Regions from separate parts of the Cupriavidus sp. YAF13 genome, predicted to be linked through region 1. Evidence: predicted binding sites of a transcription regulator. Region 1 holds the regulator's gene; each other region holds the start of a gene.
The links. The regulator FliA, encoded in region 1, starts transcription of late flagellar genes. The targets are predictions, from matches to a motif close to CTAAAGTTTNNNNNNNNNNNGCCGNTA.
Positions count from the first base shown of each region.

Region 2: a site for FliA is predicted at 2,739-2,765, ahead of AB4061_RS28270 (DUF342 domain-containing protein). Genes of this name have one in related genera too.
Region 3: a site for FliA is predicted at 1,647-1,673, ahead of AB4061_RS24845 (YjfB family protein). Genes of this name have one in related genera too.

Region 1 covers NZ_JBFRDD010000018.1:114,648-120,083, forward strand. Annotated here, with positions in the region: gene flgB (flagellar basal body rod protein FlgB) at 1-211, opposite strand, end outside; gene flgA (flagellar basal body P-ring formation chaperone FlgA) at 434-1,153, shown strand; gene flgM (flagellar biosynthesis anti-sigma factor FlgM) at 1,321-1,626, shown strand; gene AB4061_RS16790 (flagella synthesis protein FlgN) at 1,681-2,139, shown strand; gene AB4061_RS16795 (flagellar protein FlhE) at 2,511-2,942, opposite strand; gene AB4061_RS16800 (RNA polymerase sigma factor FliA) at 2,939-3,655, opposite strand; gene AB4061_RS16805 (MinD/ParA family ATP-binding protein) at 3,696-4,514, opposite strand; gene flhF (flagellar biosynthesis protein FlhF) at 4,518-5,436, opposite strand, start outside.
Region 2 covers NZ_JBFRDD010000041.1:58,147-63,582, forward strand. Annotated here, with positions in the region: gene AB4061_RS28260 (LysR family transcriptional regulator) at 1-48, shown strand, start outside; gene AB4061_RS28265 (DNA-binding response regulator) at 57-566, opposite strand; gene AB4061_RS28270 (DUF342 domain-containing protein) at 869-2,536, opposite strand; gene AB4061_RS28275 (bestrophin family protein) at 2,858-3,811, shown strand; gene AB4061_RS28280 (class I SAM-dependent methyltransferase) at 3,984-4,871, shown strand; gene AB4061_RS28285 (DUF1415 domain-containing protein) at 4,944-5,436, opposite strand, start outside.
Region 3 covers NZ_JBFRDD010000033.1:63,650-69,085, forward strand. Annotated here, with positions in the region: gene AB4061_RS24840 (sensor histidine kinase) at 1-1,284, shown strand, start outside; gene AB4061_RS24845 (YjfB family protein) at 1,346-1,630, opposite strand; gene AB4061_RS24850 (S1C family serine protease) at 1,867-2,907, shown strand; gene AB4061_RS24855 (hypothetical protein) at 2,963-3,706, shown strand; gene AB4061_RS24860 (SMP-30/gluconolactonase/LRE family protein) at 3,728-4,648, opposite strand; gene AB4061_RS24865 (Bug family tripartite tricarboxylate transporter substrate binding protein) at 4,697-5,436, opposite strand, start outside.

The sequences.
Region 1 (5,436 bases):
GGCGCACCGAGGTGGTGGACAGCGACACGCCTTCGGCTTGCTTTCCGCGCTCGACGCTTTGCGCCAGCGTGCTGGAGAAATCGAAGTCGCGCGCCTTGTAGCCGGGTGTGTCGGCGTGGGCGATATTGGAGGCAATCACCGATTGCCGCTGGGTCCGCAAGCTCAGCGCTTCTTGTTGGAAGCGCAACGCCGCATCGAGTCTGTCAATCATGTCTGTGTCTCGCTGGAGGGGGAGAGCAACGAAGGTCGACCTTCTTCAGGTGTGCCATCTTAGGGGCGGCCCCGTCATGCCAATCGCACGAATAGGGCAAAGAAAACCGCGCATTTCGACTCGAGCAAGAACGCGGGGCTGCCTACAATAGGACCCGTTGACACGCACGCGGCACCCGCTTTCGCGGTGCGGCCCGCGTCGTTTCCTTGCCTGGATGTACACATGAACCCTCGTTTCCGCGCCACCGCGGCGCGCGCCCTGCTCTGCGTGCTGGCCGCTGGCGGCACGCTGGCCGGCAGCGCCGGCGCGGCGCCGCCCTCGCCGTATCCCGAAGACCCGGTGCGCGCCGCGGTCGAACAATTCCTTGAGCGCCAGACTGCCGGCCTGCCCGGCAAGGCCACCATCCAGGTGGTGCCGCCCTCGGGCGGGCGCGCGCCGGATTGCCCGTTGCCCGAGCCGTTCCTGCCGCCGGGCGCGTCCCCCTGGGGCCGGGTCTCGGTCGGCGTGCGCTGCGCCGGCGAACGTCCCTGGACCCGCTACGTGCAAGCGCGCGTGTCGGTGGTGGCCGACTACTATGTGGCCGGGCGCAACCTGATGCCCGGCGAGGCCATCGATGCGGCCGACATGGAAGTCCGCCAGGGCGACCTGGCGTCGCTGCCGCGCGCGGTGGTGACGGATCCCGCTCAGGTGAGCGGCGCGGTGGCGGCCAACCGCATCGCGGCGGGTTCCCCGATGCGGATGGATCTGCTGAAGAAAGCCATTGCCGTACGCCAGGGCCAGAACGTGACGGTGCTGGTGGAAGGCGATTCGTTCCAGCTCAGCAGCGAAGGCAAGGTCATGGCCGAGGCCGCAGTGGGCAATAACGTCCAGGTGCGGCTCAAGAGCGGTCAGGTGGTCAATGCGCTGGTGCGCAACGGCGACACGGTGGTGCTGCAGCAATAGGGAATCGGGACGGCGACGCCTGGAGTTGCGCATGCGTCTCATGGGCGGGCTCATGAGACAATACCGCGCGCTCCGGGGCCGGAAAAACGGCGCCGCGGCGTCGCAATTCGACCTAAAGTTTCGCCCGAAGCATCCGATAAGCCAAAGGTACCCAGCAAGGAATCATCGTGAAGATCAATCAGACCACCTCGTCGAGGCCGAGCGACGCCATCGACGGCGCCGTGCGCAGCGTGGCCGGCGCCCCCGGATCGACGGCTGCCCCGGAGACGTCCAGCGTGCGCGTCAGCAGCCCCCTGTCGGCCCAGGTGCGCGAGATCGGCGCGCGCATGGTAGAAGACCATGACGACGATATCGACACCGCCAAGGTCGAAGAGATCCGCCAGGCCATCTCCGAAGGCCGCATCAAGATCGACCCAAGCAAGATCGCCGACGGCCTGCTCGCGTCCCTGCGCGAACTCAGCGGCGGCGCCTGACATCGCGGCTTGCTACGGGCCGCATCGCCAACCCCACCCCAAGATAGGCAAGCCATGAGCCAGTCCCTGATCCAGAACCTGCGCCGCGAAACCGAGCTCGCGCAGGAGTTCGCCACCTTGCTGGGCGAAGAAAGAAGCCTGATCAAGGCCGGCGATTACCAGGCCCTTGCCGGGGTGCTGGAACGCAAGGTCGAACTGGCCGGATTGCTGGGCGCGCTGACACGCACACGCGAGGCGCAGATGGGCGCCATGGGAATTCGCACCGGCGCGGGCGGCCAGCTGTTCGGGCGCCAGATCGATCCGTCGGTGGAAGCCGCATGGCGGACGCTGGTGTTTGCGGCACGCGCTGCAAGCGACGCCAATGCGCTGAATGCCGCGGTTGTGGATGCGCACCTCGAGTTCACCGAGGAAGCGATTCTGGCGTTGCGGCAACGGGGTGACAACACAACGCTGTATGGGCGCGACGGGCGCGCGCAGAACGGGCCGCAAGGGGTCAGTCTGGCGACTGGTTGAGTTGGATAGCGGTTGAGTTGGGTAGTTTGTGGCATCTCGTTCTTGCGAGTGCCCGCCCTCTCCCCCGGCCCCTCTCCCACAAGTGGGAGAGGGAAGCAAACCAGCAGGGGGGGATAGGCCAACGCCTCGGTTTAGCCGTGTGACCCGCCCCCAAGGCGGGGAACACCCAGGGGCGACGCGAAGCGAGCCGTGATGGTTTGAATCTCCCGCTATGCGGCGCCTCGCCGCATCCGGGTCGCCTTCTTTGCCTACTTTCTTGGCGAGACAAGAAAGTAGGTCGCCGCCCCGCAGGGGTGGTGAAACTGCAGTTGAAGTTGCAGTTAAGCAGTTGCGGTTGCAGTTGCGGTTAAGCGGTTGCGGTTAAGCCCCCCTCACCGAAACCCAACCGTCACCTCGTTAGCCTGCCCAATCAAGACCGGCGTCAACGCCCCCTTCCCCGGCACCTGAAAGGCAAACACAAAGCCCTTGGCAGCGTCATCCCCGCTAAACGCCTCGGTCAGCCCCTCAGCCCCCGAAAGCAATACACACCGCTGCGCATTGCATAGGTAAGCCTGTAGTGCATTCGGCGGCGTACGCGAGAAGCTATAGCGCCACCGCACTGTCGTGATTGCGCCCTGCGCCTGCGGCAAATAGCCGGTCGGTGAAATCGGGACGGAAACGGTACGCAGGCCTTTGCTGTACAGCGCAGGCCCGTTCACCGAAGCCGACCAGCTATGCAGCGCCTGCCCGCCAGGCGCTGCCAGTGCCGGGCAGCACGCCACGGCGAGCGTCAACGCGGCGAAGCGCTTGGGCCAGTAGCTCACAGCAACCCGCGCAACTGCGAACGCAGCCGTGTGATCGCCTGGCTACGGATCTGGCACACACGCGACTCGGTGACTTCCAGCACCGCGCCGATTTCCCGCAGGTTCAGCTCCTGGTCATAGCACAGCGACAGCACCAGCTTCTCCCGCTCGGGCAGGCGCTCGATGGCGCGGATCAGCGCTTCGCGCATGCCGCTCTCCATCAACACCGTGAGCGGGTTGCCGTCATCGCTCACGCTCAGGTGCCGGTCGAGGAAGTCCTCTTCGCCAGAGCGCTCGAAGTCTTCATAGTGCAGCAGCTGGCAGCCATAGACCTCGTTGAGCAGCGTCTGGTATTCGTCCAGCGGCAGCTCCAGTTCCTGGGCCACTTCGGAATCGAGCGGCGCACGGCCCAGCGTTTGCTCCAGGCCGCGCACGGTGCGCTCGATCCGCCGCGTGAACTGGCGCAGGCTGCGCGACTGCCAGTCGTTGGCGCGCACCTCGTCGAGCATGGCGCCGCGAATGCGCTGGCTGGCGTAGGTCTCGAAACGCGCACCGTGGGTGTCTTCATAGCGCTTGGCGGCGTCGAGCAGACCGATCATGCCGGCCTGGATCAAGTCATCGAGCTGCACGCTGGCAGGCAGCTTGGCCGCCAGTTGCAAGGCGATGCGACGCACCAGCGACGCATGCGCCGTCACGGTATCAGTCTGTTCGAGCTTTCCCTGAATCGTATACATGGTGGAATTCTCGTGAGTCCTAGCTTGCAGGTCCCGGCGCTTAGGCCAGGGCCGTGGCCGTCGGCGCCATTGGTGCCGACAGGGTTGAACGGGGATCGGTGGACATTGGCCAGCTGGCAATGCCTGTGGCAATTCGGCGTAATGCGGCGGTGGCGGGCGCGGCCGGGAAGGCCTCGACCACGCAACGGCCCAATGCGGTACTGCGCTCGACCAGCGGATCGTGCGGCAGGCTGCCCGCGGGGCTGGCCTCGACGCCAAGGTACTGGCTGGCGGTACGGGCCAGGTTGCCCAGCACCGCACTGGCGGCGGCGTCCCCGGCGGCGGCATTGATCACCAGGTGGAAACGCCGGCAGGCGTACAGGTGATTGAGCTGCTTGATGCACGCGTATGCGGCCTTGATCGAGGCCGGCTCCGCGCGCAGCACCACGATGAGGTTATGCGCCGCGCCAGCCATTTGCGACAAGCCGCCATCCGCATCGCTGCGGGCATCGCTGAGCACGGTGCGAAACGACTTGAGCAACTGCAGGTCGCCATTGGCCTGGGGGCTGCCCGGCAGCACAGCAACGGTGCCGGCGGGACGCTTGCCGAGCGCTGCGTCGAGCGTCACCGCGCCTCCCAGCACCGCGGCCAGGGTGCCTTCCGGCATGGCGCCGGCAAGCCGGGTGGCGCGGGCGCCGAAGCGGTCCTCATCGACGAGCAGTACGCGTTCGCCTTGCAGGGCAAGGGCGTTGGCCAGCCCCAGTGCCACCGTGGTGGCCCCGGCACCGGCATCGCTTGCGACCACGGCAACGCGGCGCGTGGCGCGTGGCGCCAACATGCGCCGCAGGCTTTCCGCCTGGTCGGTTGCGAGTGAATTCACGGCTTATTCTCCCTGCGCCAGCGTCTCGAACACGCGGCTTGCGCTCATGCGCGCCTCGAGCACGCCCCCGGCGCCGCCCAGTTGCAACGTCTCCGGCGGCGCTTCCTGAACGGCGGGCTGCGTGGCGCGGCCGCTGCGGGCGGGATAGTTTTCCAGCACGTCGAGCAAGGCCAGCAAACGGCCGATGCCTTCGACCAGCACAGCTGCGCCGCAAGCCTGGCGAGCCGGCGCGCGGCCGGTCAGCCGCGCCAGGAATGCGGCGACCGAATCATCGCAGGCTTGCTCGAGGCGCAGCGCGGCCACACCCATCTGCAGCGCGAGCAAGCGGGCGCAGGCCTGCGCTTCGGCCTGTGCGGGTTCATGGCCGCCGTCGCCTTGGCCAAGGTGGTCCAGCGCATGGCGCAGGGTGCGCAGTTGCGCTTCGCCGGCTTCGGCCCAGCGGGCCCAGCGTGCCAGTTGCGCGCCCTCGGCCGACAGCGCCGGGTCGCACAGCAGGTAGTGCACGGCGAGCGTCTGGCCGTTCTCGCGGTCGACCACGCGCGACACCAGCAAGCCGGCATCGGTGCCGCCCTCGGCGGCGGCGCGGGCGCCGCGTGCCTGGCCTTCGAGCACGCGCACCGGGCTTTGGGCGATCCACTGCACCGCATCGCGGCCGCGATAGTCCATGTCTTGCACAGCGTGGAAGGTCAGCGTCTCGGCCAGCGCATCGAGCTTGACGGCGGCACCGCCGCTGGCCACGCGGGTGGTCTTGCGTGCGGTGGCCAGCCAGCGCTCGCCAGCTTGCTGCCAGCGTGCCAGCACAGGGGCGGCAGGCATGGCGTCGAGTACGTTGACCACGGTACGGGCGGCGGCGATGGCGGCGCACAGCGTGGCGGCATCGGCTTCCCATCCGCCCTGGCCGCCTTGCAGCGCCGGGCCGGTG
Region 2 (5,436 bases), on a different contig from region 1:
CTGCGGGAGAGGATCGCCGCCGTGGCAGACGCAGCCGGGGTGGATTGAAGCGCGGCTCAGGCGGCCAGCACCTCGGCCTCGAGCATGCTGCTGATGGCGGCTTCCAGGGTCACAAGGGCTGCTGTCTTGGGCAGGCAGCAGCAGATGCCGTAGCCCATCTCCGGCGGCGGCATGTGCAGCCACATATTGTCCGACAGCAGCAGCACCCGCTGGGCGGGCAGCATGCTCCGCAGCTTGCGCAGCAGGCGCCAGCCGCTGGTCACGTCCTGCGGCATGCCAAACACCAGCAAGCCGGCCTCGCGGATCGTCGTCCCGTGCATGGAGAGATCATCGGGATCCACGCCGTCCACCTGCTCCACGCCAGGCATGCTCTCCAGCATGCGGGCCAGGCCAAGGCGCAGCAGCGCGCATTCGTCGATCACCACCGCCCTGAGCGGCGCCGTGCCGTGCGACGCTAGCGGCAGCCTGGCAACCTGCCGCGCCGACATGGCCGATGGCACGACCGGCGAGACGCCTCGCGAGGTGATGCTGTCTACGCCTGCCCGGCTGGTGAGTGCCATGTCCATGATCCCTCCTGTTGTCTTTTTCTGGAACGGCGCCAGCGGGGACGCCTGACAGGCTACTTTGCAAGGCACGTGCCAGCCGCCGGCGCGGGCTCTCTGGCGGAGCCGGGCTGGCCGCTGCGCCTTGTGGGGCAAGGGATTGGCGCTTGCGCGGGGGCTCGGGCGCCGCGGCCCGGGCGGGGCCGGGGCATGTTACGCGTCACGTAACGTGTTCCGCGTCGTGTTCCGCATTGTGTTTCGTGCGGCACATGCAAAACCGCCGCGCAAGAGCGCGGCGGCCGGCGTGCGACGGGACGCAGGGGGACTCAGACCAGCGCGATGCGGTCCTCCACCAGCCGGATGTGGCCGCCCGGCTTGTCCTCCATGATCTTCATCGACTTCTGCCCGATATGCAGGCTGCAACCGCCGTGAATGCGCCGGCTCACCTCGATGACCGCCTCGGGAGACGGGCGAAGCTGCTCGGCAAGCTTGGCGAGCCTGGCGTCAAGCGCAATCGAGTCGCGGGTAAGCTTGAACAGCGTGGCGCGCGCCTTCTCGCGCAGGTCGCCCACCGCTTTCTCGGGATTCTTGGCGAAGAAGCTGACCAGTTGCTGCACCTTGGCCTGCTCCGCCTCCAGCTGGCGGCGCTGGGCCTCAAGCTCGGCCTTCTCGGCTTCGGCGTAGGGATTGGTGCCCACCTGCACGGTGGTGGCGGTACCCGCGGAGGCGCCAAGGGTGGCGGTACGCACAGCCAGTTGCGCACGGCAGCGCCCGCCGGTGATGTTGCCCTGGCCGCCCTTGGGGCTGCCGGCAATGATGCTGCGCCCGGCGGAAACATCGCTCTGGCGGATGCCGCTTTCCACCTTGACCTCGGTGCCGGCCTCGACCACCGCGCTTTCGATGAAGCGCGCATGCAGCGAGCCCTTGCAGGTCACCCGCGCCAGCGCGACACCCTCGGCGCCCTGATGTGAACCTTGATGTGAGCCTTGATGTGTGCCCTCGGCCTTGCCAATGATGCCGCCTTTCACCACCACATTACCGCCCGCCTCCACATGGGCAGCCTCGATGGTGCCGCTGACGATCACGTCGCCGGTCACGCGCACGGTCATGCCGGTCCTGATATCCCCGTTGACGCGCAGCGTGCCGTCGAAGGTGACGTTGCCGGAGTGCATGTCGACCGCTTCCACATCGACCACCGGGCTCACCGATACGCCCTGCGCCGACAAGGCCGGCGAGCCGGAGATCGCCGCCACCAGTACCTCGGGATCGGCGGGATCCGGCGCCACGCCGGTCAGGCCGTCCGCAAAAGGCGGATCGATGGCCGGCACAGCGGGCACGACCTTGCCGAAGACGTCGATGCCGTCGCTGCCCTGGCGTGCCGGGATGCGCCGCATCAGCGGCGTGCCGGGATTCACCAGCAATAGCGTGCCCAGGTCGCGCAGGTCGATGCGGCCGCTTTCGTCCTCGGCCACCAGCGGCTTGGGAGGGGCCAGCAGGCTCTCGAAGCGCGCCGGCGTGCCAGGCAGCGGCGCGCGTCCCGTGGCAATCTCAAGCCCGTCGCAATAGCCGGCCTCGACCGCGCCACGCAGTGCCGCGCTGTCCGGTTCGGCCTTGACGCCGCGCTCGGCCAGCGCGGCACGGATATCGTCCCGTGTCACCTCGCGCCCGCCCTGCGGCGGCAGCAGGTTGAGCCGCACGCTCAGGTTGTCGCTGCTGACGCTGAGATCGAAGTAGCCGTCGGTCAGTTCGCCGATCAGCGCCTCCACGGGCGTCCCCTCGATGGCGCGCTGGCATTGCGCGAGAAAGGCGCCGATTGCCGCGGTATCCAGTTTCGCCTCCGCCCAGCCGCCCCTGGCCAGCGCCTCTTGCACCGCGGCGCGGTCTGGCGCCATGCGGCCCGGCATGGCGGCATATGCCGCGCGCAGCTGCCGCGCGCTGTCGTCCAGGCTAATCTGCAAGCCGCCGGCCTCTGTGTCTTGTCCCCGGTTTTCCATTCGGTTGTTCCCTTGATGGATCGTGTCCGGACGGCTCCGCCCCGTCCTCGGGGTCGTCCGCAATCCCGGCCTCGGCAGTGCCGCGCCGCCGCTGCGCCATGGCGCGGCCGCCCGGTGCCCGTGGCCTGCCAGGCAGGCCCTTGAAGCCGGGGATGTCATTGATGCGCTGCGGGATCTCGGTCCCTTTTGGCGCACACAACACCATCGGCCGATTCGCCGGAAACTTGAGCCGCGGCACCGCCAGCAACCCACCGCCATGGCGAAAAATGTACACTTCTGCCCATCGACGGAACGCCGTGCCGCAATGCCAGAGGATCACAGATGATTGTGCGAGACCGCCCATCGGGACTGAGGTTGTTCCTGGTCCTGCGAGGCTCGATCCTGTCGCGCATCTGGCGCGTGCTGCTGGTGAACCTGCTGGTAGCGGTTGCCGTCACGCTCAGCCACGGCGCGTTCTTCCAGCACAAGGTCACGCTCACGGCCATCCCCTTCACGCTGATCGGCCTGCCGCTGGCCATCTTCCTGGGCTTTCGCAATACCGCCGCCTACGATCGCTTCTGGGAAGGGCGCAAGCTGTGGGGAGAGCTGGTGGTGCGCAGCCAGAACCTGGCACGGCAATGCCTCAGCCTGATCGCGGACAACGTGCCGGACAGCGCCGGCCATAAACCGGCGGGCCTGAGCGACGCGCGCGTGCGCATGATCTCCCGCACGATTGCCTACGCGTACACGCTGCGCAACCGTTTGCGCGGCGCCAGCGCCGCCACCGGCCTGGACTCCGCGTGGCTGCGCCCGGCGGAGCTCGCCGACCTGCAGCGCAGCACCAATGCGCCCGCCTTACTGATGATGCGCATGGGCGAAGACCTGGGCCAGTGCGTGCGGCAGCACCGCGTCGAGCCCTGCCTCGCCGCCGGCATCGACGACACCTTGTCGGCCATGACGGCCACGGCGGTGGCGTGCGACCGCATACACAACACGCCCATCCCGTTCTCGTACACGCTGCTGCTGCACCGTACCGCCTACCTGTATTGTTTTTTGCTGCCGTTCGGGCTAGTGGATACCATCGGCTTCGTCACGCCCGTCGTGGTGGCCATCGTCGCCTACACCTTCTTCGGCCTGGATGCGCTGGGCGATGAGCTGGAAGAACCGTTCGGCACCAGTGCCAACGACCTGCCGCTCGATGCGCTCTGCCGCACCATCGAAATCGGCATGAAGGAAGCGCTGGGCGAGACCGCGCTGCCGCCGCCGCTCGTACCCGTGGATTACTGCCTGCTTTAGCGGGCTGTTTAGCGGGCTGTTCAGGGGGCCTGGCGAGGCGGCGCCGGCATGCGCCGGTTGCACCACTCGCCCGGGCAAGCGCGACTTTCGGTAAACTGCCGTTGTACCGGCGCAGCGTCGTCCGGCTTTGGCGCACGCCTCACCGCTTTTCCCCAGGTTCCAGACATCCCAGATGGCCCAGAAGTCCCCGGCGTCCAAGACGCCCGCCGCACCGGCGCCCAGTCCCCACGAAATCCGTCCCGGCCAGTCCATCGAGCTGCTCAAGGCGCTGCATATCCTCACGCGCGACGGCAAGATGAACCAGGACAGCCGCCGCAAGCTCAAGCAGGTCTACCACCTGTTCCAGTTCATCGAGCCGCTGCTGCAGGACCTCAAGCAGGATCACCCCGACGTGACGCTGGTCGACCACGGCGCCGGCAAGTCCTACCTCGGCTTCATCCTGTACGACCTGTTCTTCAAGGCGCAGCTCGACCAGTCGCACATCTACGGCATCGAGACGCGCGAGGAACTGGTGCGCAGCTCGCAAGAGCTCGCCAGCCGGCTGGATTTCAAGGGCATGTCGTTCCTGAACCTGTCGGTCGCGGATTCGATCACGTCCAATCAGCTTCCGCCCACCATCGACATCGTCACCGCGCTGCACGCGTGCAACACGGCCACGGACGATGCGATCCGCTTCGCGCTGGAAAAGCGCGCCAAGTACATCGTGGTGGTGCCGTGCTGCCAGGCCGAGGTGGCCGGCGTGCTGCGCAAGAACAAGGGCAAGCTGCTGGCCGGCAATCCGCTGACCGAGATCTGGCGCCACCCGCTGCATACGCGCGAGTTCGGCAGCCAGGTGACCAACGTGCTGCGTTGCCTGCAGCTGGAGGCGCACGGCTACCAGGTCAGCGTGACCGAGCTGGTGGGCTGGGAGCATTCGATGAAGAACGAGCTCATCATCGCGCAGTACAAGGACCTGCCGCGCCGCCGCCCGGCCGAGCGGCTGAACGAAGTGCTGCGCACGCTGGGACTGGAAGAGATGGAAGCGCGCTTCTATACGCAGGAGCCGGCTGCCGCCGGCTGAATCTGACTCGCGCCATGCCAACGGCGCGCTGCTGTCCACAAGCTGAAACGCGCCGCTTCCACGGCGCGTTTTTTATGTCCCGCCGGCCTCGGTCATCAGCTTGCGCCAGCCGTCGTGGCCGAGCCGGCGCATGGTTTCCTGGTTGCGCTCGTAGATATCCGACGCATCGGGAAAAGCCGCCACGGCCCGCGCGATGCTGTCTTCGCGCAGCAGGTGCAGGATGGGGTAAGGCGCGCGGTTGGTGTAGTTCTCGATGTCGTCCGGCTCGCTGCCGCCGAACTCGTAATGCGGATGGAAGCTGGCAATCTGCAGGATGCCCGCCAGGCGCAGGCTCTTGAGCAAGCGCTCGGCGAAATAGAGGAAATCGTTGTAGTCGAGAAACCCGGCCAGCGCGCGTGGCACGATCAGCAGGGTCGTGTCGATCTCGGCAGGGTCGGCATCGGCGAGCGTGCGCAACTCGGTTTCGAGATCGGCAAGCACGCCCTCGGTATCGGTGGCATCGCTCACCGTGTAGCGGATCTGCCGCTTCACGTGCACCGCCTTGGCGAAGGGGCACAGGTTGAGG
Region 3 (5,436 bases), on a different contig from region 1:
CTAGCTTGCCTGGCGGCGCTGGTGTGGTGGCGCCAGCGGGATCCCCTGTTCGGGTTATATGCCATCGCCGAGTTTGGCTGGTCTTTCGGGCTGGCCGAGTACTTCGTTTCCGACGACGCCGGCGCGCCCGATGCGTGGCTCGCGGTGGTGCTGGCCGGGCGGGCGGTCTTCATGTACGCGACCGCCAGGTTCGCCATCCTGGTGACCGGCCTGGAGGCGCGCTGGCTGCGCCGCGTGCTGCGGCTCTACCTGAGCGTCAAGCTTCCGCTGATCGCGCTGATGGTGGCGGCCCACAGCACCCGCGCCATGGTGCTGGCCAATGTGGTCGTCAATGTTGCGATGGCACTGTCGATCGTGGCCGTGCTGGTCCGCGCCGCCGTGACGCGCCCGGAGCGTGAGCGCACGGCGATTGCCGCCGCCCTTGGCCTCACCCTGCTCATCTCGATGCTGGATTTGATCCATGTCTGGTGGATCGGGGATGACTACTGGGACTCCTCCGTCACCCGCTACGTGTCGCTGATTTTCAGCCTGACCATGGGCTGGCTGCTGGTCGACCGCTACACGCGCGCCACACGCATGCTGGCTGCCCTGAACCAGAAGCTGGACAGGGCGGTCTCGCGCAAGGAGCAGGAACTGTATGCGCTGTACCGCCACTCCCGCGAGATGGAGCGCGAGCAGGCCACCCTGCAAGAGCGCGGCAGGGTCTTGCGCGATATCCATGACGGCCTTGGCAGCCAGCTGGTGGGCATGCTCTCCATGCTGCGCTCCGGCAGCCCTTCCACGCACACGTTGCAGCAACAGCTGCAGCATGCGCTGGATGCCCTGAAACTATCCGTCGATGCGCTGCAGGACACCGGCGGCGACCTGGCCACCGTACTCGGCAACCTGCGCTACCGGCTTGGCCCGCGGCTGGAGGCGGCGGGATTGCGGGTGGACTGGCAGGTAGCGCGCCTGCCGGCGCTGCACGACCTGACGCCGCAGCGGGTGCGTGAGCTGCACTACCTGTTGCTGGAGGTGTTTTCCAATGCCATGCAGCATGGCGGCGGCAGCGCTATCCGGGTCTCGGCGCGCCATGATGCCGGCCAGCAAGCCCTGGTCGTCGAGATCCACGACAATGGCCGCGGCTTTGCGCCCGAGGCTGCCGCGCACGGACGGGGATTGGGCAATATGCGCCGGCGTGCCGAGGCCATCGGAGCGGCGCTGGACCTGCGCTCTTCGGCGCAAGGGACGACCGTGCGGCTGGCGTTCGCGCTGGCGCCGCAGCCGCCCGGCTCCGCCGTTTAGCTCCCCGCACCCGTTCGATGTCAACCTGGGCGCGGGCAGCTCCGTTACCGGATTACCGGAATCAGACCTTGACGTCGATGTTCTGGCCAAGGTGAGGCGGATTGCTGGCCGGAACGCTGACTTGCGGCATCGAGCCCAGCAGGGTTGCCACGCTCTGAGCCTGCAGGTCCAGCGACTTGCGCAGCATCATGGTGGGCACCGGATCGCCGCCCGAGTTGCTAGCGGCACTGACGAGGGAAATATCCATTGAATGGTCTTCCAGGTTGAAATTGAGGTTGAGATTGAAGCTACCGTTGAAGCTGCGGCTGAAGCTACGATTGGCATTGAAGCCAGCGGGAAAGCGCACCTCCCAGCATCCATGTTGTCGGCCATCAACCGGGAATCTTTAGCGCGGCGGCCGCAATAGCGGGCCACCCGCTTGGCATCCGGAACGTTTATCATAGGCAGCCCGGCCGAACTGGCCGGGGAAAGACCAGACAGCCCGCACCGTCAGGATAGCGGCTGAATCCGGCAAAACCAGTCACCAGAATGAACATCATGGGTCGGGCGCAAAACATTGCGGGAAGCGTCGCTATTTCGTGTTTGGCTTTTGGCATCTCGACGGATTGCCTGGCGCTGGATTCGGCCGAACTCTATGAGCGGGAATCGCCCAGCATCTGGGTAGTATCCGTCTTTGACGCGCAAGGCACGCGGTTCGGCCTGGGCAGCTCGGTGGTGATCGGGCCGGAGGAACTGGTCACTAACTGCCACGTGCTCAAGAGCGGCAAATCCGTCAGCATCCGGCGCGAGAAGGTCACGTATGGCGCCAGCCTGGTGCACGCCGATGTCGAGCGCGACCTCTGCATCCTGCGCGCCAAGGGCCTCACCGCCCCGGCGGTAAAGATCGCGCCGCTGGCCGCGCTCAAGGTGGGGCAGAAGGTCTACGCCATCGGCGCGCCGCGCGGCTACGAGCTGACGCTGAGCGATGGCCTGCTCTCCTCGCTGAACAAGGACGAGCGCGACCGCATCGTCCGCCTCCAGACCACCGCCCCGATCTCCCCGGGCTCCAGCGGTGGCGGCCTGTTCAACACGGACGGGCAGCTCGTCGGCATTACCTACCTGATGCGGACCGACGCGCAGAACATCAATTTTGCCATTCCCGCGCAATGGATCAGCGAAGTGCCAGCGCGGTCCGCGCTGGCACTGCAGAAATTCCGTAGCGAGACGGCGTCCGCCGCCCCGCCTGCCATGGCGCTCCCGCCTGGCCAGCCTGGGCAGCCTGGCCAGGGCGCCACGGCCTACGCCCCGACCCGGCCTGCAGCCGGCCCGCAGGGCAGGCAACTGACCGGGGCCGAGCTGGCCAGCCATTTCACGCATCTCGGAAGGATCAATGCCATCGCGCCGTCCGGCGTTACGCTCTGGATGCAGGTCCGGGAAAGCGGCAGCCTGGATGTGACCAATTCCGTCAGCCGCGGCTATTCGTCCGGGCGCTACCGCATCGAGCCGGAAGCCAACCAGGTCTGCCTGGAGATGGCCAACCCGAGTTTCAACGCGATGCAAACATGCTATCGGCTGACCGAAGCCGACGGCCGCTATGTGATGCGATCCGCCACCAGCCCCTATTACTTTTCATACACGAAGTAGCAAGCGGGCGCCGGCCGCAACCGGTCGCCTCGCCATTTCTCTCAGGGCACAAGACATGGGAAACCGATATCGATATAGCGCCCCCGCCGCGCTGGCCGTAGCGTCGATGCTGCTGGGCGGCTGCGCGCCGACCACCGTCGGCGTGACCAGCCGCGCCAGCGACTACACCGGCAAGCCCACCCGCATGTATGTGCTGGGCACTACCGGCATGGGGTGGAACAGCGACTTCTCCGCGGCGTTCGCGGCCAAGTTCCGCGAGGTGACCCGGCAGTGCGGCGTGGAATCGGCGTACGACGAGATCTCGGGGCTGGAGCTGGACTCGACCGCGCTGACCGGCAGGATGCGTACGTTCGGCGCCGATACGGTGCTGACCATCGCCAACGGCGGGGGCGTGGTCAATGCGTCCGGCGGCCGCCTGTCGATCAACTATGGCACGACGCTGACGGATGTCAGGCAGAACCGCGCGGTGTGGAAAGGCAAATACACATTCAGCCGCGGCGGCACCCTCATCCCGATCGAGGAGCGCGCTGCAGTCCTGGCGATCGACATCACCAACAGCCTGAAGAAGGACGGCTTCCTCACCGGCTGCGCGCAGATCGCGCTGGGCCAGAATGGCCGGCTCGACCCGGCTGCCGTGCCGCATGCCGCCGCCGGCGGCGGCACTGGCAACGGCAACGGCCCGGCCGGCAGGACGAATACGATCAGCCCGGCCCGCCCGGCGCCACCCGTCTCCGCGCCTGCGGGCCCCGCTACCGCGGCAACCCTGCGGGACCTGCAAGACCTGCTGCCACCGAAGTGACAGGCGCGGGCGGCAACGGAATCAAGCGCCCAGCCCGGCCTCGTCCAGATCCGCGAACAGGATCGTGCCCGTCTCCGATTCGGTGACAAACACCTTGCGCGGCTGCCCCGGCTCAGCGGCGGGCTGGAACGCCAGGTTGGTGGTGGTTGCGCCTGCCGGGCTGGCGAGGATCGCCTCGGGCTCGCCGCGCTTGCTCAGCACCCACACGCAGCCCAGGCTGGCATGCGCCACGAACAGCCGGTCACGGCTGTCGATGGCCATGCCGTCGGGGCCGCTGGTGCCGTAGAACGTGAAGAACTGCCCCACCTTCGACACGCTGCCGTCGGCCTGCAGCGGCACGCGCCACACGCAATTGCCGCGCGTGGCCGCCACGAACAGCACTTTTTCGTCGCAGGACAGCGCCAGGCCGTTGGGGCTGGGCACATTGCCCAGCAGCAGGTCCAGCTGCCCGCCGGCACGCAGGCGGTAGACGCGGCCCGTGGGATCGTGCAGGCCGGTCTGGCCCTGATCGGTAAAGTACAGGTCGCCGTTGCGGGCGATGGCGAGGTCGTTCACGCCCTTGAACTGTTCCGCGTTGCGCCGTCCCAGCAAGGAGGCCACCTCGCCCGTGTCCACGTTGACGCGCAACAGGCCGCGGCGATAGTCGGCCACCACCAGTTCGCGCGCGTTCAGGAACTTCATGCCGTTGGGTTCGCCCTGGTACTCGGCGACCAGCGACCATTCCCCGGCCGGCGAGATGCGCAAGATGCGCCCGAACGGGATGTCCGTCACATACAGGTTGCCCGCGGGATCAAAGACCGGCCCCTCCAGGAAGCTGTCGATGCAGGCTCCGCCCTTGTTGGCATCGGCCCACTCGGAGCGCACGCCGGTCTTGCGCAAATGCGCGGGCATGGCCGAGAAGACCTGGAGGGATATCTCCCGGGGCACCGTTCTGAAGTACATGTTCGTTCCTTGTTGTCCCAGCGCCGCGCAATGGCGGCGCTTGCCCATTTACTCGGCCTTCACATCGGCGGACTTTGCCACCTGGCTCCACAGCGCGGTGTCGTCCTTGATGCGCCTGGCGAATTCCGCCGGCGCAATGCCGCCCGGCTGGGCGCCCATGCTGGCCAGGCGCTCCTTCACCTCCGGGCTGTTCACGCTCTTGTGCACCTCCGCCTGCAATTTGGCAACCAGCGCAGGGGGCGTGCCTTTGGGTGCTGCAAGGCCAAACCAGTTGATGACCTTGTAGTCCTTGAGGCCAGCTTCGGCAAAGGTCGGCACGTCCGGCAGCGCGGGCACGCGCACGACGCCCGTGACCGCCAGCGCGCGGGCCTTGCCGCCCTTGATCTGCGGCACCGCGGTCGGCGTGGCGGTGATCAGGATATCCACGTTGTTGCCGATCAGCCCCATCAGCGCATCGCCCGCGCCCTTGTACGGGATATGCGTGATCGATATCCCGGCGTCCTTCTTGAAGACCTCGGCGGACAAGTGCGTGGAGCTGCCGGCGCCGCCCGAGCCGAAGTTCAGCTTGCCCGGGTTTTGCCTGGCGAAGTCGATCAGTTCCTGCAGCGTCTTGAACTTCGAGCTCGCGGGCACGATCAGGATCACCGGCGTCTGCGCAATCGTGGTCACCGGCACCAAGTCGTTGTTGTAGTCCCAGGGCAGCGCCTTGAACAGCGACGGCAACATGGTGTACGTGGTGTCGTTGGCCAGCAGCGTGTAGCCGTCGGGCGCGGAACGTGCCACCTGCA